Regions from separate parts of the Nocardiopsis sp. KDC1DS13DA1 genome, predicted to be linked through region 2. Evidence: riboswitches for the same ligand, from Rfam matches in the RefSeq annotation. Region 2 holds a riboswitch; each other region holds the start of a gene.
What was found. A riboswitch is a leader RNA that binds a small molecule or an ion and turns the genes downstream of it on or off. The one in region 2 is predicted to bind cobalamin.
Positions count from the first base shown of each region.

Region 1: linked by a shared signal. The riboswitch ahead of metE (5-methyltetrahydropteroyltriglutamate--homocysteine S-methyltransferase) and the one ahead of ACTVAJ_RS22100 (VWA domain-containing protein) in region 2 are both predicted to bind cobalamin.
Region 3: linked by a shared signal. The riboswitch ahead of ACTVAJ_RS17825 (ribonucleoside-diphosphate reductase subunit alpha) and the one ahead of ACTVAJ_RS22100 (VWA domain-containing protein) in region 2 are both predicted to bind cobalamin.

Region 1 covers NZ_JBVMUY010000030.1:130,798-136,941, forward strand. The annotation lists gene ACTVAJ_RS19975 (polysaccharide deacetylase family protein) at 1-911, opposite strand, end outside; gene ACTVAJ_RS19980 (polysaccharide deacetylase family protein) at 1,036-2,559, opposite strand; cobalamin riboswitch at 2,846-3,057, shown strand; gene metE (5-methyltetrahydropteroyltriglutamate--homocysteine S-methyltransferase) at 3,203-5,485, shown strand; gene ACTVAJ_RS19990 (DUF3558 domain-containing protein) at 5,690-6,144, opposite strand, start outside.
Region 2 covers NZ_JBVMUY010000033.1:120,104-126,247, forward strand. The annotation lists gene ACTVAJ_RS22090 (cobyrinate a,c-diamide synthase) at 1-1,791, opposite strand, end outside; gene cobO (cob(I)yrinic acid a,c-diamide adenosyltransferase) at 1,851-2,465, opposite strand; gene ACTVAJ_RS22100 (VWA domain-containing protein) at 2,465-4,540, opposite strand; cobalamin riboswitch at 4,569-4,704, opposite strand; gene cbiE (precorrin-6y C5,15-methyltransferase (decarboxylating) subunit CbiE) at 4,758-6,011, shown strand; gene cobM (precorrin-4 C(11)-methyltransferase) at 5,980-6,144, opposite strand, start outside.
Region 3 covers NZ_JBVMUY010000027.1:124,371-130,514, reverse strand. The annotation lists gene ACTVAJ_RS17825 (ribonucleoside-diphosphate reductase subunit alpha) at 1-1,945, opposite strand, end outside; cobalamin riboswitch at 2,099-2,291, opposite strand; gene ACTVAJ_RS17820 (hypothetical protein) at 2,608-3,177, opposite strand; gene ACTVAJ_RS17815 (NYN domain-containing protein) at 3,204-4,952, opposite strand; gene ACTVAJ_RS17810 (sigma-70 family RNA polymerase sigma factor) at 5,150-6,144, opposite strand, start outside.

The DNA of each region.
Region 1 (6,144 bases), on a different contig from region 2:
TCGACGTCCTCGTCCCCGGCGGGGACCTCCCCGGGCACGGCGGGCCGGGGGTCGGGGGTCGGGCCCGCCTCGGGCACGGCGTAGTCCGGCTCCTCCCGCAGCGAGGCCGCGCGGGCGCGCTCGCCCAGGTCGGACAGGAGGGGCCCGGCCTCGGCGGAGTCGACCACCACGGCGACGCGGCCGGGGGAGGAGTCCGGCGGATGGCCCTCGCGGATCGGGGAGAGGTGCCCGTCGTCGAACTCCACGACCAGGTCGCCGTCGGCGTTGAAGCCGAGGGAGTCGTAGCTGGCCCGGATCGGGAAGAGGCTCCCGGTGTCGACGTCGGGGCGGTCGGCCAGGTCCGCGCGGACGATCCCGTTCAGCTCCGCGAGCGCCTCCTGCCCGGCGAGCAGCTCCGAGGAGTAGCGGGTCAGCCCGGTCGCGGAGTCGTACCAGTACGTCTCGTAGCCCTGCCGCAGCCCGTGCAGGTCCTCCTCGGTGCGGGTCAGGCGCACACCCAGTACGCCGTCACCGGCGGCGGTGACCTCCCAGCCGACGGTCAGGGACACCGGGTCCCGGCTGGCCCCCCGGAAGTCGAGCACCTCCCGGTCCACGAGTGCGGCGAGCCCGTCGGCGAACTCCGGGGCACCCTCGAACTCCGGGTAGGCGACGGTGATGTCCAGGCCCCCGGGGATGTGGGGATGGCCGCCGTAGTCGGCGGCGTCACCGGTCCACTCGGTGACCGTCCCCCCGGGTTCGTCCAGCACCATGGTGATCCGGTCGGCGGAATCCGCGTCCACGGTGGCCGTTCCGCACGCGGTGGCGGTCAGCGCCAGCGCGACGGCCGCGGCGCCGGACCGGCGCAGGCCGTCCCCCGCGGTGCCCGGAGGGTGGACGCTCTGCTGTTGACGCGCTCGGATCGACGGCTCCACCGGACTTCCTCACCCCTGCCGTACGGTTGGCGGCTGACGGGAGCAAGATAGGTGACCTGGACCACGCGCCCGGGGCGATGGCCACATGTGGCCATCGCCCCGGGCGCGTCCGGCGGCGGGAGCGTCAGTCCCCGACCGGCCCGTCCTGCTGTTCTCCGTCGGTCTCCCGGGCGTCGGTCCCGTCCTCGGGGGCCTCCTCCTCGGGGTGGCCGTCGTGGTAGGCCGATCCGGGGGTCGTGGTCCCGAGCAACTGGGAGACGGTCACCATCGTGTAACCCCGTGCGTCGAGTTCGCGGATGATGCCGTGGGAGGCGTCGACGGTGGTGTCGTGGATGTCGTGCATGAGGATGATCGCGCCGTCCGACGCCCCGCCCAGCGCGCGGCCGGAGACCACGGAGGCGTTCCGGTCCCTCCAGTCGTTGGTGTCCACGCTCCACAGGATCTGGGCGAGCCCCATGTCCTCGGTCACGGAGTCGACGCCCTCGTCGGTGGCGCCGTAGGGCGGGCGCATCAGGTCCATGGTGTAGCCGGTCTCGCGGTACACCTGGGCCTGGACCGTCTCCAGTTCGGCCCGGACCGCCCCCTGCCCCATCGCGGACAGGTCCGGGTGGTTCAGGGTGTGGTTGGCGATCTCGTGCCCCTCGGCGTAGGCGCGCCGCACCGTCCGGGGGTGCTCCAGGACCGGGACGCCGGTCACGAAGAAGGTGGCGCGGGCGTCGTACTCGGCCAGCGTGTCCAGCAGTTCGGGGGTGCGTCCGCCGGGGCCGTCGTCGTAGGTCAGGGCCACGCACCGGGTGTCGGGGTCGGAGCAGTCCACCGCGTCGTCGACGGGGGAGACCAGCCCCGGCCGCTCCCCGGTGGTCCCGTCCTTGTCCGCCTCGGGCGGGCCCGACACGGAGAAGGCCTCCACACCGACGGTCGCGGCGTCACGCGCTCGCACACCCAGGTCCGAGAGGAGCGGCTCGGCCTCCTCCCGGCCGACGACCACGTGCACGGGGCCCTCGTCGACGGCGGCGACCTGTCCGGTGTCGAACTCCACGACCAGGTCGCCGTCGGGGTTGAAGCCCACCGAGTCGTAGAGCGCCGCGACGGGGAGGACGGACGGACCGTCGACGGTGTCCGGGCTCCCCTCCCTGACCAGCGCGTTGAGCCGCTCCAGCTCGTCCTGTCCCGCGATCAGCTCGTTGGACCCGTGCGTCAGGCCGGTGTCGGCCTCGTACCAGTAGGTGCTGTGGCACTCACGGGAGCCCTCGGAGTCGGTTTCGGTGCTGGTCATGCGCACGCCGACCGTGTCGTCGTTGGCCGCGGTCAGGCCCCACTCCGCGGTGTAGGCCGCCGCACCGGGGTTGGCCGCCTCGAAGGCGGCCACGTCGGTGTCGAGGGTGCGGGAGAGGAAGTCGCTCAGCGGTTCGGCGTCGGGCAGGGCGGGATAGGTCACGTCCGCGGAGACGCCGCCGTCGTAGGGCAGCGTCTCCTCCGTCACGTCGACCACGTCGGCGGGATCGACCACCGTCAGCCGGTCGGGTTCTCCGGTCGCGGGAGGTGCGGTGCTCTCCTCCGACCCGTGCGCGGCGTTCTCCGCGGGGTCGGGGCCGGGCAGTACGCCGGATTGGGTGACGAGCAACACCAGCCCAGCCAGCACCGCCATCGCGACCGCAACCGTGACGAGGGGGCGTCGGGTTGCGAGGGTCCGTGGGGACTGCTTCTTCACCAGGGGTTCTCCACGTTCATCGTCAGACGAACGTTCGCGGGGACGGCGGGGGAGGGCCGACCCCACGTAACGCTTATGTCGGGTATGACGCGCGCCACGAGGCTGGGGTTCGCGGTGGGGGTGGCGCGCGGGAATGGGGTTCGCACGCCGGGTGCAGGGGCGCGAGGGGGGCCTCCCTATACTTGCAGGCGTGGAAGGTACGCGCTCCACTTCCGGGCCGGGTGTCACCGGTTCGGAGTGTGGTTCGCGTCGCGAGAGGGAACCCGGTGGGAATCCGGGACTGCCCCGCAGCGGTATGTGGGAACGACAGTCGCCAGAAGCACTGGTAATCCGGTCGGTTCGGTCGGAATCTGGGAAGCGGCGGCCAGTAGGTCGTCGGTGCGCGCACCGACGGTGCCCACGAGTCCGAAGACCTGCCTCCACCCGGCGGCGCACCCGTGCCGTCGGTGGTCCCGTGCCCCGAGGGAGGGCCGAGGGCGGTGACGGACGGGTACGCGCCCCGGGCGCGTACTCCGCGTAGCCGTACCCTCCTCATGCCCTCGTGGCCGGAACCTGGCTTTCGACGAGGGAGAGAAGCTTCATGACCACGCCACCGGCCGGGACGTCGGCTGTGCGCTCCACCGTGCACGGCTATCCGAGGATCGGCCCGCACCGTGAACTCAAGCGCGCCAGCGAGTCCTACTGGAAGGGCCGCACGAGCGCCCGGGAACTGGACGCCGTCGCCGCCGACCTGCGCGAGGGCGTCTACGCCCAACTGCGCGAGGCGGGCGTCGACGACCTGCCCTCCAACACGTTCTCCCACTACGACCACATGCTCGACACGGCGGTCCTCTTCGACCTGGTGCCCTCCAGGTTCGCCTCCCCGGCGGCCGCGGAGGACCGCGACGAGGAGATGCGCCGCTACTTCGCGCTCGCCCGGGGCGAGCAGGGCGCGCCGCCGCTGGAGATGACCAAGTGGTTCGACACCAACTACCACTACCTCGTCCCCGAACTCTCCCCGAGCACCCGTCCCCGCCTCGTCGGTGACAAGCCGGTCGCCGAGTTCCGCGAGGCCGCGGCGGCGGGCTACCACACCCGCCCGGTCCTGGTCGGGCCGCTGACCTTCCTCCTGCTGGCCAAGGCAGCCGACGACGCCCCCGAGGGGTGGGCGCCGATCGATCTGCTCGACCAGCTCCTGGACGCCTACGGCCGCCTCCTGGCCGACCTCAGGGCTGCCGGGGCCACCGAGGTGCAGCTGGACGAACCGATCCTGGCCACCGACGAGGGCCGCGCCGCCGTCGACCGTCTGGAGCGCGTCTACCAGCGTCTGGGCGGCCTCACCGACCGTCCCTCCCTGCTGGTCTCGACCTACTTCGGCTCCATCGGCGCCGCCGCGCTGCGCGTGCTCAAGGAGTCCCCGGTCGAGGCGGTGGGTCTGGACCTGGTGACCGACGCCGAGGGCGTCGACGACCTGGTCAGGGTCTCCGGCCTGGGTTCGACGCGCCTCGTCGCCGGTGTCGTCGGGGGCCGCAACGTCTGGCGGACCGACATCCCCTCCGCCGCGGCCACGCTCGGTACCCTGCTCGCCCTCGCCGACGAGCTGACCGTGAGCACCTCCTGCTCGCTGCTGCACGTGCCGATCGACCTGGACTCCGAGACCTCCCTCGACCCCGAGCTGCGCGCGGCCCTGGCCTTCGCCAAGCAGAAGGCCGAGGAGGTCGCGCTGCTGGGCCGCGTCCTGTCCGAGGGAACCGGTGCCGAGTACGCGGCCGAGGGGACGGACGGCGCCGACCCGGCCTTCACCGACGCCCGGGTGCGCGCCCGCCTCGACGCGCTCGGCCCGGAGGCCTCCGAGCGCCCGCAGGACCGGGGCTCCGCCACGGACACGCCGTTGACCACGACCACGATCGGTTCCTTCCCCCAGACCGCCGAGCTGCGGCGGGCGCGCGCCGCCCACCGCAGGGGCGATCTGGGAGAGGAGGACTACCACCGGATCCTCCGCGAGGAGATCGACCGTGTGATCGCGCTCCAGGAGGAGATCGGTCTGGACGTGCTCGTCCACGGTGAGCCCGAGCGCAACGACATGGTGCAGTACTTCGCCGAGCAGCTGCGGGGCTACGCCACCACGGAGAACGGGTGGGTGCAGTCCTACGGTTCGCGCTGTGTGCGTCCCCCGATCCTGTACGGGGACGTCTCGCGTCCCGAGCCGATGACGGTCGGGTGGATCACCTACGCCCAGTCACGCACCCGGAAACCGGTCAAGGGCATGCTGACCGGCCCGGTGACCATGCTCGCCTGGTCGTTCGTGCGCACCGACCAGCCGCTGGGCGACACCGCCCGACAGGTCGCACTCGCCCTGCGGGACGAGATCGCCGACCTGGAGCGTGCGGGCATCCGCCACATCCAGGTGGACGAGGCGGCGCTGCGGGAGCTGCTGCCGCTGCGTGAGGAGCTGCGGGGGGCCTACCTGGACTGGGCCGTGGGCTCGTTCCGACTGGCCACCTCCGGGGTCGCGCCGACCACGACCATCCACACGCACATGTGCTACTCCGAGTTCGGCCTGATCGTCGGTGGGATCGAGGCGCTCGACGCCGACGTCACCAGCGTCGAGGCGGCGCGTTCGCGGATGGAGCTGGTGGAGGACCTCGGCCGCCGCGGTTACAAGCGGGGGATCGGCCCGGGTGTGTACGACATCCACTCGCCGCGGGTGCCCTCCGTGGAGGAGATCGAGGAGTCGCTGCGCCTGGCGGTCGCGCACATCGACGCGGGCGGCCTGTGGGTCAACCCGGACTGCGGCCTGAAGACGCGCGGGTACGCCGAGACCGAACAGGCCCTGCGCAACATGGTCGAGGCGGCCGCGCGGGTGCGCGCCGACCTGCCCTAGCGCGCTTGTGAGGCCGCACGGGCAGTGAGGGGCGTACCGGGTTCTGCGGGAGGAGCCGAGCCGCCGGCGAGGAACGAGCCGGGCGGAAGCGAGGACGAAGAACCCGGTTCTCCACGCACCGAGCCCCGACGCGAGGTGACGAGCGCACAGAGGACAGGGGGCCGCGGCCGGTCGCCGCGGCCCCCTGCCGTGTCCGGGACGGGATCAGCTGCCCACGAGGGCGAGCGCCTCGGCGCCGACGTTGAGCATGATGTCCTCGGTGTTGTCCGGCAGCACCAGGTCCTCGGTGTCTCCCTCGGAGAGGAACGACGGGCTGACCTGGTACTCGATCCGGATGTTGAGGTTGGCGGAACGGATCAGCAGGACGGCCTGGGGAACCTCGTCACCCACGTAGTCGTAGCGGGTGACGACGTACTGCGCCTGGTCGCCGAGGTCGACCTCGCGGTTGTCCTCGACGCCGTCCGCGATGTAGAGCGAGTAGTCGGTCGCTCCGGTGACGTCCTCCACGGCCGAGCCGAAGTCCTCGGTGGCCTGCTCGACGGAGTCGGAGGCCGAGAACGGCACCGAGTAGGTCAGGCGCAGGGAGGCGTAGTCCTCGGAGTTGTTGCCCTCCGGGGCCTCGGCCAGCGTGCTGGAGCACCGGGAGGTGGCGTCCTGGA
Region 2 (6,144 bases):
GGTGAACTGGGGGTGTACCACCACCGCACGCCGCCACGGCCGCAGCCGCGCGATCAGGGTGAACGCCTCCGCCGCGCCCGAGGTCGGCAGGACCTCGGCGGGTCGCCGGGCGTGCCGACGGGCGATCGCGGCCCGGGCGGGTTCCGGGTCGGGGTAGACGGCGCAGTGCTCCAGGCTCCCGCGCAGGGCCCGGTCGAGCCAGGCGGGGCGCGCGCCCGCGTAGACGTTGACGGCCAAGTCCAGCAGTCCGTCGCGCGCCTCGGCGTCGCCGTGGTGCCGCAGCGGGTCGGCCACCCCGTCGGCGGTGTCCGGGCGGTGTCCGGGGGGAGGGGGAGGGGAGGCGACCGCCGGGGTGGGCGACGGAGTGGGGGGTGCTGGGGTCGGTGGCCCTCCGTTGGGGGTGGTGGTGGGCGACGAAGTGGGGGGTGCTGGGGCCGGAGGCCCTCCGTTGAGGGTGGTGGTGGGCGACGGGTGGGCGGCTCGCACCGCCGCCGCGAACCGGGTGGCGAACCGGGGCTGCCCGGCCCAGTGGACGTGCAGGTAGGAGGCGTGCAGGGTCGGGGAGGCGAACCCCTCCGCGGTGCCGTCGACCTCCCACGCCGGTCGGTCCCCGCAGGCGCCGGGGTCGAGGCGGGTGCGGTGGAACTCGTGCCCGGCGGCCCGTTCCCCGGCACGGGTGAGCAGGGTGTCCCGGGGCGAGACGGCCTCCGGGTAGCGCAGGGTGAGCCGCTTCGTCATCCGGGCGCGTGCGGGCAGGGCCCCGGCCATGGCCGCGCCGTCCAGCGACTCGGCCAGGTAGAGCAGCCCCGCGCACTCGGCGACGGTCGGCACCCCGTCCCGTACCGCGTCGCGCAGCTCGGCCAGCAGGCGCCGGTTGGCGGCGAGCCGTCCCGCGTACACCTCGGGGAAGCCCCCGCCGAGGTAGACGCCCCGGGTGCCGGGGGGCAGCGCGGTGTCGTCGATCGGGTCGAAACCGACGACCTCGCATCCGGCGGCGGTGAGCAGCTCCTCGGTCTCGGTGTAGCGGAAGGTGAAGGCCCTCCCGCCCGCCACCGCGACCACCGGCCGCTCCGCGGCGGGGGAGGGGGCCACCTCACGCGCCGGGTCCCAGGCCCGCATGTCCAGGGCGGGCGCGGAGCGGGCCAGGTCCAGCAGCGCGTCCAGGTCCACCTGGCTTCCGACGCGCTCCCCCAGCCGCTGGACCGCGTGCGCCGACTCCGCCCGCTCGGCGGCCGGGACGAGCCCCAGGTGCCGGGACGGGGTGGCGAGCCGCTCGTCGCGGCGGACCACGCCCAGGACGGGCAGACGGGTGGACCGGATGATCTCGGCGATGTTGCGCTCCGAGCCCGCCTGGTTGAGGATCACGCCGACGACCTCGACCGCGGGGTCGTAGGCGGCCATGCCCGCCACCAGCGCGCCCACCGAACGGGACATCCGGGACACGTCCACGACCAGCACCACCGGGGTCCGGGTCAGGGCCGCGACGTGTGCGGACGAGGCGAACCCGTCGGTGCCGATCCGCCCGTCGTGCAGACCCATCACCCCCTCGACGACGGCGACGTCGGCACCGCGCGCGCCGTGCAGGAGCAGCGGCGCGACCCGGTCCTCGCCCACCAGGTGGGGGTCGAGGTTGCGGCCGGGCCGCCCGGTGGCGAGGGCGTGGTAACCGGGGTCGATGTAGTCGGGGCCGACCTTGTGGCCGCTCACCGCGTGCCCGGCGCCGCGCAGCGCCGCCATCAGCCCGGTCGCCACGGTGGTCTTGCCCTGGCCGGTCATGGGGGCCGCGATCATCAGCCGGGGCAGCGCCGTCGGCACGCGGGCCGCCGCGGACGCGGGACCGGCCGGGGGCCTCACCACTCGATCCCCCGCTGGCCCTTCCGCCCGGCGTCCATGGGGTGCCTGACCTTGGTCATCTCGGTGACCAGGTCGGCGGCCTCCAGCAGCCGGGGGTCGGCCCGGCGGCCGGTGATCACCACGTGCTGGCGGCCGGGGCGGTCCCGCAGCGCGGCCACGACGTCGTCGGCGTCGACCCAGCCCCAGGCGATCGGGTAGGTGAACTCGTCGAGGATGAGCAGGTCGTGCCGCTCGTCGGCCAGGCGGAGTTTGATCTCCTCCCAGCCCTCGACGGCGGCGGCCTCATGGTCCTCCTCGCTGCCCTTGCGGCGGCTCCACGACCAGCCCGAGCCCATCTTGTGCCACTCGACGGGGCCGCCCTCGCCGGTCTCCTCGTGCAGTCGGCCCAGGCGCTCCAGCACGGTCTGCTCGCCGATGCGCCACTTCGCCGACTTGACGAACTGGAACACACCGATCCGCCAGCCCTGGTTCCATCCGCGCAGCGCGAGGCCGAACGCGGCGGTCGACTTGCCCTTGCCGTCGCCGGTGTGGACGGCCAGCACCGGCTGGTTGCGGCGCTGCCGGGTGGTGAGTCCGTCGTCGGGGACGACGAGTGGTTTTCCCTGGGGCATCAGGAGGCCCTCTCTCGTACGGCGGAGTCCAGCGCGTCGGCGCTGACCTCGCTGACGGGCAGGTGGTCGGCGCCGAGGTGGGCGGCGAGGCGGGCGGCCAGCCCCAGGCGCAGCGGACCGGACTCGCCGTCCACCACGACGGTGGTGACGCCCAGCCCCGCGACGTGGTCGGCGGCGCTCAGCGCGCGGCCGACGGCGCCGCGCCCGCCGGTGGCCCTCCCGTCGGTGACCACGACGAGCAGCGGGCGCAGCCGCGGATCCCGCAGGCGCTCGCGGCGCAGGACCCGCGCCGCCTCCACCAGGCCCTCGGCGAGCGGGGTGCGCCCTCCGGCGGGCAACTCGTCGAGGCGGGCCGCGGCGATGTCCACGGACCGGGTCGGCGGCAGCGTGAGTTCGGCCTCCCGGCCCCGGAAGGTGACCAGCCCGACCCGGTCGCGCCGCCGGTAGGCGTCGAGGAGGAGCGAGAGGATCGCGGTCTTGACCTCGGTCATGCGCTTGCGCGCCGCCATGGAGCCGGAGGCGTCCACGCAGAACAGGATCAGGTTGCTCTCCTGCCCCTCGCGGACGGCGACGCGCAGGTCGCGGGGCTGGAGCCGCAGCCGGCCGCCGTCGTGCGGGCGGGCGGCCGCGGCCCGCACGGTCTCGACCAGGTGCAGCGAACCGCCGGATCCCCGCCCGGGCGCGGCGGCGCCGATCCGTCGGCCCCGGGTACCCACGGCCCGGCTGCGCCTGCCGTCGGCCCCCTCGCCGGAGCCCCGGGCGGTGAGCAGCCGGGGCCGGTAGGGGGTCGCGGCGCTGACGGGGGCGGCACCGGCGGGAGGGGGGTCCGACTCCCCGGATACGTCCGCCTCCCGGCGGGCGGAGTCGGGGGACGCGTCCCCGTCGGGAGCCCCGTCGTCCGGCGGCGCGGCGGGGCCGTCCGCTTCCGGCGGGCCGTCCGGCTCCGGGGCGCCGTCGCCGCCGCCGTCGACGGGAGCGGGGTCGGAGTCCGCGGGGTCGTCGCCCCCCGGCTCCGGCGGCCGCGGGGGGTCCGGCGGCGGTTCCTCGTCGCCCAGGATCCGGTCGAGGAGGTCCTCGTCGAGCCCGGGCGCGTCGAACGGGTTGCGCCGACGCCGGTGCGGCAGGGCGAGCAGGGCGGCGCGGCGGATGTCGGCCCGGGTGACCGAGGTCCGCCCCGCCCAGGCGGCGTGCGCCATCGCGGTGCGCGCGGTGACGATGTCGGCGCGCAGACCGTCCACGTCGAACGCCGCGCACACCTCGGCGATCTTCAGCAGCGCGCCCTCGGACAGCCGCACCCGACCGAGCGTCCGGCGGGCGACGGCCACACGCTTGGCCAGGGCCTCCTCGGCGTCGCGGTAGCGCGCGGCGAAGGCGGCCGGGTCGGCGTCGTGGGCCATGCGCCTGCGCACGACCTCGGCGCGCCGCGCGGGCTCGGGCGGCGCGGCGACCTCGACGGTGAGCCCGAACCGGTCGAGCAGCTGCGGACGCAGCTCGCCCTCCTCGGGGTTCATCGTCCCGATGAGCAGGAACCGGGCCGCGTGCTCCACGGAGAACCCGTCGCGCTCCACGGTCGCCCGGCCGGTCGCGGCGGCGTCCAGGAGGAGGTCGACCAGGTGGTCGTGGAGCAGGTTGACCTCGTCGACGTAGAGGATCCCGCGATGGGCGCGGGCCAGCAGGCCGGGTTCGTAGGCGACCTGGCCGTGGGTGAGCGCCTGCTCCAGGTGCAGCGAGCCCAGGACGCGGTCCTCGGTGGCGCCGACGGGGAGTTCGACCAGCCGCACCGGGCGGCTCTCCACGACCGAACCGGCCTCGAAGGGGCCGTCCGGCGACCGCTGCGCCGGGTCGGCGGGATCCACGGAGAACCGGTCGCCGCGGTAGACGTCCACGGGCGGGAGCAGGGAGGCCAGCCCCCGGACGGCGGTGGACTTGGCGGTGCCCTTCTCCCCGCGTACCAGGACACCGCCGATCTCGGGGGACACGCTCGTCAGGACCAGGGACAGGCCCAGGTCGTCGAGGTGTTCGCCGTCGCAGCCGACGATCGCGGAGAAGGGGTAGTGCGAAGACCGCAATGGCATGGTGAGGCTCCCGCTCGTTGCGCCATACGTCAGAGGCGGGCGCGAGGCCGGTCTTCGGACTTGCCGAGTCCCCCGAGGGGCTCGGTTCACCGCAGCGGGCCTGTGCCGGAGTCTCACCGGGCTTCCCAGATTCTCCCCGGAGACCGTCCCCACCGTTTCCGATGGCTGGGCCGCCGGGGCACCTCACGCCTGTCGCCGCCACGATAGCGTCCTGGGCATGAAGGACGACAACCGCCCTCCCGCCGCCCGCACGGGGGACACCCCCCGGATCACCGTCGTCGGGGTCGGCGCCGACGGCTGGCCCGGGGTGCCGGAGCGGCTGCGCCGCCTCGTCCTGGCCGCGGACGCGGTCCTGGGCGGGCGCAGGCACCTGGAGATGCTGCCCGACCGACCCGGGCAGCGCCGTGCGACCTGGCCCTCACCCCTGCGGGAGGGCCTCCCGTCCCTGCTCGCCTCCCTCGAGGGCGCCTCCGTGGTGGCGCTCGCCTCCGGAGACCCCCTCGTCTCGGGCGTCGGCGGCACGCTGACCGACCTGCTGGGCGCGGACGCCGTGCGGGTGGAACCGGCCGTCTCCTCGGTCGCCCTGGCCCGCGCCCGGATGGGCTGGTCCGCCCAGCGGTGCGCGGTGGTGACCCTGGTCGGACGCGACCCCCGCCTGCTGCTGCGGGAACTGGCCCCGGGCCACCGTGTCCTGCTGCTCTCCTCGGACGCGGATACGCCCGACGCGGTCGCCGCCCTGCTGGTCGGCACCGGGTACGGCGGCACCCGCATGACGGTGCTGGGCGACCTGGGCGCGGACACCGAGTCCCGCCTGGAGACCACCGCGCGCGACTGGCTGACGCACCCTCCCGGGTCGGCGCCCGCGCTGCACGTACTCGCCCTGGAGCTCGTCGGCCCGCCCGGGTACGGCCTGTTCGCGGGCCTGCCCGACGACGCCTTCGAGCACGACGGGCAGCTGACCAAGAGGGACCTGCGCGCCTCGGCGCTGGCCCGGCTGGCACCCGCGCCGGGCCAGCACCTGTGGGACGTGGGCGCGGGCGCGGGGTCGGTCGGCGTCGAGTGGATGCGCGCCCACCCCACCTGCGCCGCCACGGCGGTGGAGGCCAACGCCGAACGCGCCGCGCGGATCGGCCGGAACGCCGGCCGCCTCGGCGTCCCCGGCCTGCACGTGGTCACCGGCCGGGCGCCGGAGGCCCTGGCCGGGCTCGCCGCGCCCGACGCGGTGTTCGTCGGCGGCGGCGCGACCCGGCCGGGCGTGCTCGAAACCTGCCTGGGGGCGCTGCGGCCGGGCGGCCGGATCGTGGTGCACGGTGTGACGCTGGAGACCGAGCGGCTGCTCGCGGACGCCTACCGCAGCCGCGGAGGGGAGCTGACCCGGATCGCGGTCGAGGCCGCCGCGCCCATCGGCGCGTTCACCGGCTGGACGCCCGCCCGCACGGTCACCCAGTGGTCCCTGGTCCTCGGTCGCTGACCCGGGGGCGGGCCGGATCGTAGAGGAAGGACTCGCCGCCGGTCCGGGGATCGAGCGCCCGCCCCACGAGAATCACCGCCGCCTGCCGGAACCCGGCCTCCTCCACCGCGTCCGCGATGGTGGCGACCGTGCC
Region 3 (6,144 bases), on a different contig from region 2:
ACTGGCTCACACCGGTGATGTTGGCGATGGTCGCGGTCGGGGCGATCGCCATCACGTTGGAGTTGCGCATGCCGGTGGTGCGCACCCGCTCGCGCAGCGCGTCCCAGTCCAGGGTCTCGCCCCGGTCGACGTCCAGGTCGCCGCCGCGCGCCTCGGCGAGCGCGCGCAGCGAGTCGATCGGCAGGACGCCCTTGCTCCACAGCGAGCCGTCGAAGCTCTCGTAGGAACCGCGCTCGGCCGCCAGCTCCATGGACGCCTCGATGGCGTAGTAGCTGATCAGCTCCATGCTCTCGTCGGCGAAGTCGACGGCGCCCTCGGAGGCGAACGGGGTGCGCAGCTTGAACAGCGCGTCCTGGAAGCCCATGAGGCCCAGACCCACCGGACGGTGGCGCATGTTCGCGCGGCGCGCCTCGGGGATCGTGTAGAAGTTCACGTCGATGACGTTGTCGAGCATCCGCACGGCGGTGCGCACGGTGCGGCGCAGGCGCTCGGCGTCCAGCCCGTCGGGACCGGTGTGCTGGGCCAGGTTGACCGAGCCCAGGTTGCAGACGGCGACCTCGTCGGCGCTGGTGTTCAGCGTGATCTCGGTGCACAGGTTGGACGAGTGCACGACACCCGTGTGCTGCTGCGGCGAGCGCAGGTTGCACGGGTCCTTGAACGTGATCCACGGGTGGCCGGTCTCGAAGAGCATGGTGAGCATGCGGCGCCACAGGTCCACGGCCTGCATCTTCTTGAAGACCTTGATCTGCCCCGCCTCGGCCGCGGCCTCGTAGCGGGTGTAGGCCCGGGCGAACTCGGCCCCGTACTTGTCGTGCAGGTCGGGGACCTCGTCCGGCGAGAACAGCATCCAGGAGCCGCCCTCCTCCACACGCTTCATGAACAGGTCCGGAACCCAGTTCGCGGTGTTCATGTCGTGGGTGCGGCGACGCTCGTCACCGGTGTTCTTGCGGAGGTCGAGGAACTCCTCGATGTCGATGTGCCAGGTCTCCAGGTAGGCGCAGACCGCGCCCTTGCGCTTGCCGCCCTGGTTGACCGCGACGGCGGTGTCGTTGGCGATCTTCAGGAACGGGACGACGCCCTGGCTCTTGCCGTTGGTGCCGCGGATGTGCGAGCCCAGACCGCGAACCGGGGTCCAGTCGTTGCCGAGGCCGCCCGAGTACTTGGACAGCATCGCGTTGTTGCTGATGCCGTGGAAGATCGACTGGAGGTCGTCGCCGACGGTGGTGAGGAAGCAGGAGGACAGCTGCGCGCGCACCGTACCCGAGTTGAACAGGGTCGGCGTCGAGGCCATGAAGTCGAACGAGGACAGCAGCTCGTAGAACTCGATGGCGCGGGCGTCGCGGTCGTCCTCGTTCAGGGCCAGGCCCATGGCGACGCGCATGAAGAACGCCTGCGGCAGCTCGTAGCGGACCTCGTCGCTGTGCAGGAAGTAGCGGTCGTAGAGGGTCTGGATACCGAGGAAGGTGAAGTCCTCGTCCCGCTCGGGGCGCAGGGCGGCGCCCAGTCGCTCCAGGTCGAACGTGGCCAGGGCCGGGTCGAGCTGGCCGAGGTCGATGCCGCGGCCGACGTAGGCGGCCAGGTAGGCGGCGTAGCGGTCGGCCATCTCGGACTGGCTGGCGGCCTGCGGGGTACCCGCGACGAAGCTGAGCGCCTCGCTGCGGAGCTTGTCCAGCAGCAGGCGGGCGGCGACGTAGGAGTAGTCCGGGTCGACCTCGACGAAGCTGCGGGCGGCCATGACCAGGGCGAGCTCCACCTCGGCGTCCGAGATGCCGGGGTAGAACCCGCGACGCGCCTCGGTGAGGACCTTGTCCGCCGAAACACCGGTGAGCCGCGCGCAGGCCTCGGTTACGACGTGCTCGATCCGGTCGACGGCGGCGGGGGGCGCGCCCTCGTGGGTCGGCTCGGGCCGAACGGATGCGGGCACGGTCTCGACGTCAAGGGTCATACAGCGGCTCCAACCTCGGTAGAAGAGTCCCGGCGGGGAGGGACACGAGAAACACGGCCACGGCACACCGGTGGGCCGACACGCTGAGTGCGCGTGGTCACGTGACCGGTGGGTCGCGGTGGCCCGCCCTCGAAGCCCCGTCGTCGGCGCACGTTCCGGTGCGCGCTGGCGGCAGGTCCTCGGGCTCGCGGGCGCCCTCCTGACCGTCGCTCCCCGGGGGTCACTCGGGGGAGTCCAGTGTGCGACGCAGTCCGATCCCGCTCACCGCTGCGGGGCAGCCCCGGATTCACACCGGGTTCCCTCTTGCCTCACCCCTGAGGGGTGAACCACCAGCGGGAGAGATACTACATCTAGGGGATGGGACGTTGGAACACCGCAAGATGATGGCGTGTCATCGATTTTCCAGGGTCGGCGACCGTGGCTGAGGGCGCACCCGAGACGTGGTATGGGGCGCGTCGAACCATCAGCTTCACGGGGGTTTCGCACACCGATCCGGGGGTGTTCGCCACCGCGACCGGACACAGCCTAGGGGCCCCCGGGGGGTGTGACGCACCAGGCGCGTCAGAAAGCTCACGACCGCGTCGCGGGGCACGCCCGGACGCGCCCCAGAGGCCGCCGACGGGGACGGGGCCCGCCCCGCCGCACAGGGCCCGGCCCCGGGGTCAGTCGCCGTCCAACAGGCCGTCCAGGTCGTCCTCCTCCAGCCCCAGGTCCGTGCGGATGCGGAACCGGATCCGCAGGAGTTCGTCGAGCAGGTCCCGCACGTACGGGGAGGAGACGTCCAGGTACTCGCGGATCCCGGTGGTCGCCCAGCGTTCGGCGCCCCCGGGGTCGTCGTGGGCGTAGAGCACCTCCGCCACGTGCACGTGGGTGGCCAACCCGAGCGACGGCTCGCCCTCCAGGCGGTTGAGCTGCGCGTAGGCCCGTTCGGGCTCGTCCAGTTGCAGCAGCGCGCCCGCACTCAGGGCACGCGCGTCGATCACCGTGGGGCCGCCGTCGTCGATCGCCCGCTGGTAGGCCGCGCACGCGTGCTCGTACTCCTGGGCGATCTCCCACTGCTCCCCGGCGCGCACGAACAGCTCGGCGCGGGTGATCTCGCTCCCGGCGTCCACCCGGTTGGCCAGGTCCTGCAGCTGGGCGGCGACGGGGCCGTGCTCACCCGACCGGACGGCGTGGAACTCCATACGGTCCAGATCTGCCGTCGTCACGTGGGTCAACCGCATCGCCCCCATCCCCCACTCGCACTCCCGCGCGCCGATCAGGGCCTGGCGCGCTCCAGTGCCTGCCAGAACCCCTGGCGCAGTCCGTCCCGGACCTCGTCCCTCAACAGGTGGTCAATCGGCAGCGAAGAGCCCTGGAGCAGACGCGCCTCCAGATCGGAGGGCATCCGGGGTCTCCGGGCGAGGACCGCCTCGACCCACAGGACGGGCGCCTCGCGCGCGATCGACTCCGCGAAGTCGTTCCCTTCTTTGCGTGCGACATGCACCGCATCGTCAACGGTATGCGTGGCGGCGCGTGTCTGCTGGGGATATCCAGGACTGGGACCGGGTTCCTGGTGCCCCCGAGGATCGAAACGGTCATCGTGATCGGGACCAGTACGTGGCGGAGCCCCGTATCCGGGAACCGCCCCGCCGCGGCGCGCGGCGTCAGTTTCCGTACTGGTCCCATAGGTAGGGTTTGCGTCGTTCGCACCCCCGAAGCCTGGGTTGTCCGTCGGCCCGAACCGCGGGTCCACCTGGGGTGGCGGCCCGCTTCTCTGCGGCGGCGCGTGACCCTGGGGACTGTCCGCTGCGAACGAGCGCTGCGGCCCGGTGCCCCCCGCGAAGGACTGCTGGGGCCCCGTCCCGTTGGCGAACGGCTGTTGCACGTCGGCCCCGCCCGCGAAGGACTGCTGGGTTCCCGTCCCGTTGGCGAACGAACGCTGCGGTCCGGTGCCGCCCGTGAACGCCGGCTGGGAACCGGTCGCGGCATGGGTGTTGGCGCCCGGCTGGCCGGAGGCCGATCTGCTGGGCAGGCCGTATCCGTTCTGCTCCGCACCCCGCAACGGCTGGTCGCCGGGGTGGTAGGCCGCCTGACCGTTCTGCCCGCCGGATCCGTTGGCCGACGGTGTCGTGCCCGGGTAGGCGCCGTTACCGTTCAGGGGCGTCTGGGCTCCCGAGGGGAAGCCGTTGGCGTCGATCGGACCTGGCGGGGTGTCCGTGGCCGGACCGGCGAGGTGGTCACCGCGCTGTTGGGCGAGGGACCGCCGCATCGCGCGCAACTGATCCATGGCGCTGCCCTGCGGGACGGGCTGGGGCCCGGTTCCCGCGAAGATCCCGTCCAGGCCGCCGCCGGTGGTCCCGGCGGGCTCGACCCGGCTGCCCCCCGGCTGCGCCTCGACCGGCTGACGGGGGACCTCGGGAGCCGACCGGGCACGGCCGTTCGCGAACGGCGTCGTGGTCTTGGCCGCGTTCTCCTGGGAGGACCCGCCGCTGGTGAGCAGGTTGACGTGCGGGCGCAGGTGGCCGGCGCCGATCTCGATGAGATCGTCGCACTCGCGGCGCAGGGCACGGGAGATGGTCCAGTTGCCCTCGACGGAGATGTGCACGACCGTGACGCGGACACCCAGGTCCTGCACGTCCGCGACGACGGACGCCATGTCCTCGTCACCGCTGACCAGGACGGCGTCGCACAGCACACCGGTGCGGGCCAGGGTGGTGAGATCGCGCTGGACGTAGCTCTCCACCCCCTCGCGGCGGCCGGGCCGGATGCGGGCCGCGCGGAACTTGATGCCGGGGATGTCGGCGATGCCGTCCTGCTCCTGGGTGCGCCGGTCGTCGGCGACGGCCTCGTACCAGTAGCAGCGCAGGAGCGGCAGACCGGTGCGGTCCCGCGCGACCTCGTTGAGGAACTGGACGAGACCCGAGTAGTCCCAGGAGACGGAGTCCCGGTTGCGGGTTCCGTGTACGGCCATCGCGCCGTCCGCGAGAAGGTATCCCGCGTCGACGAACAACGCGCAGCGGTCCACGCGACACCGCCCCCTTCCCTGTTGATTCTGGGGCCATACCCATGACCGGGCCACAGCCTAGCCAAGTCTGTCTCGTTTTGCGTGCCGGCCGCGAACACCCACGGTTACGGTCACGCTACGCATGGGCGGGGATCCGGGCCGCCCCGGGCTTTGCGCACTCCACACAGCGTGACCGCGACGTCATACCGGGTCGGGGTTCAGGTCCGCATGGGCGCGGTCAGAACGACCGCACCGACCATCACGGCGTCCTGGCTGGAGCGGATTCGGACATCCGATTCCCGCCCCAGTACTGCGTCGAATCGAACGACGTCCGTCCCGAACGCCGCGGGGTCCCCGACCGCCCCGCGCGCGGAGCTGGCGAAGGCGTTGTCCGCTCCCGCGTGCGCGCCGTACGGCGCGAGGACCGTTCCGTCCACCGCCACCGAGTCCCCGGTCAACCCCATGTCCCCCTCCCAGGCGACGACGTCCACGGTGGAGGCCACCGCCGCGGGCAGCAGCCCGGACACCGGGAAGCCCGACTCACCGCCCTGGAAGACGACGTCGGTGTGGTCCAGGACCATCGCCTGGTTGTAGGAACCGACACCGGGGTCCGCCATCACCACGACCAGGCTCCACCCCGCGTGGACGCCGCGCCCCTGGACCATGGGGACGTCGGCGACCCACCACTCGCCGCCGCCCTGGGCGCGCACGATGTCGGTGACGTCGGCGAAGGCCTGGTAGGCGGGGTATCCGGGCAGGTCGGCGAAGCGGGTCTCGTCCGCCGTGACGGTCCGGTACACGTCCGACCCGGGACCCTTGATCCGTGCGGTCGGCGACTGCGGCTGCCCGGCCGCGGAGAAGTACAGACCGGCCCAGCGCACGTTCCCGCCCTCGGGGAGGTCCCAGGTCGCGGAGCTGGAGGAGGTGGTGCCGGGGTTCCGGTCCCGGTCGAGCGGACCCATCTCCCAGTGGTCGTTGTCGAGCAGGGACCCCTCCCGGGCCCGGGCCCGGGCGCAGGGCCCGTCCCCGGCGTCCCCGGCGGTCCCCTCACCCGTGCGCGGCGTGGGTTCCGGACTCTCCGCACCCCCGGGACGGTCCGAAGCCTCCGCGGTGCCCGCCCCCCGGACGGCCTCGGTCGCCCCGGGGGGCGCGGGGGGCGCGGACGCACCCGGGGTGACCGGGACGCCGGTACCGGCGTCTGCGGCTGTCGGGC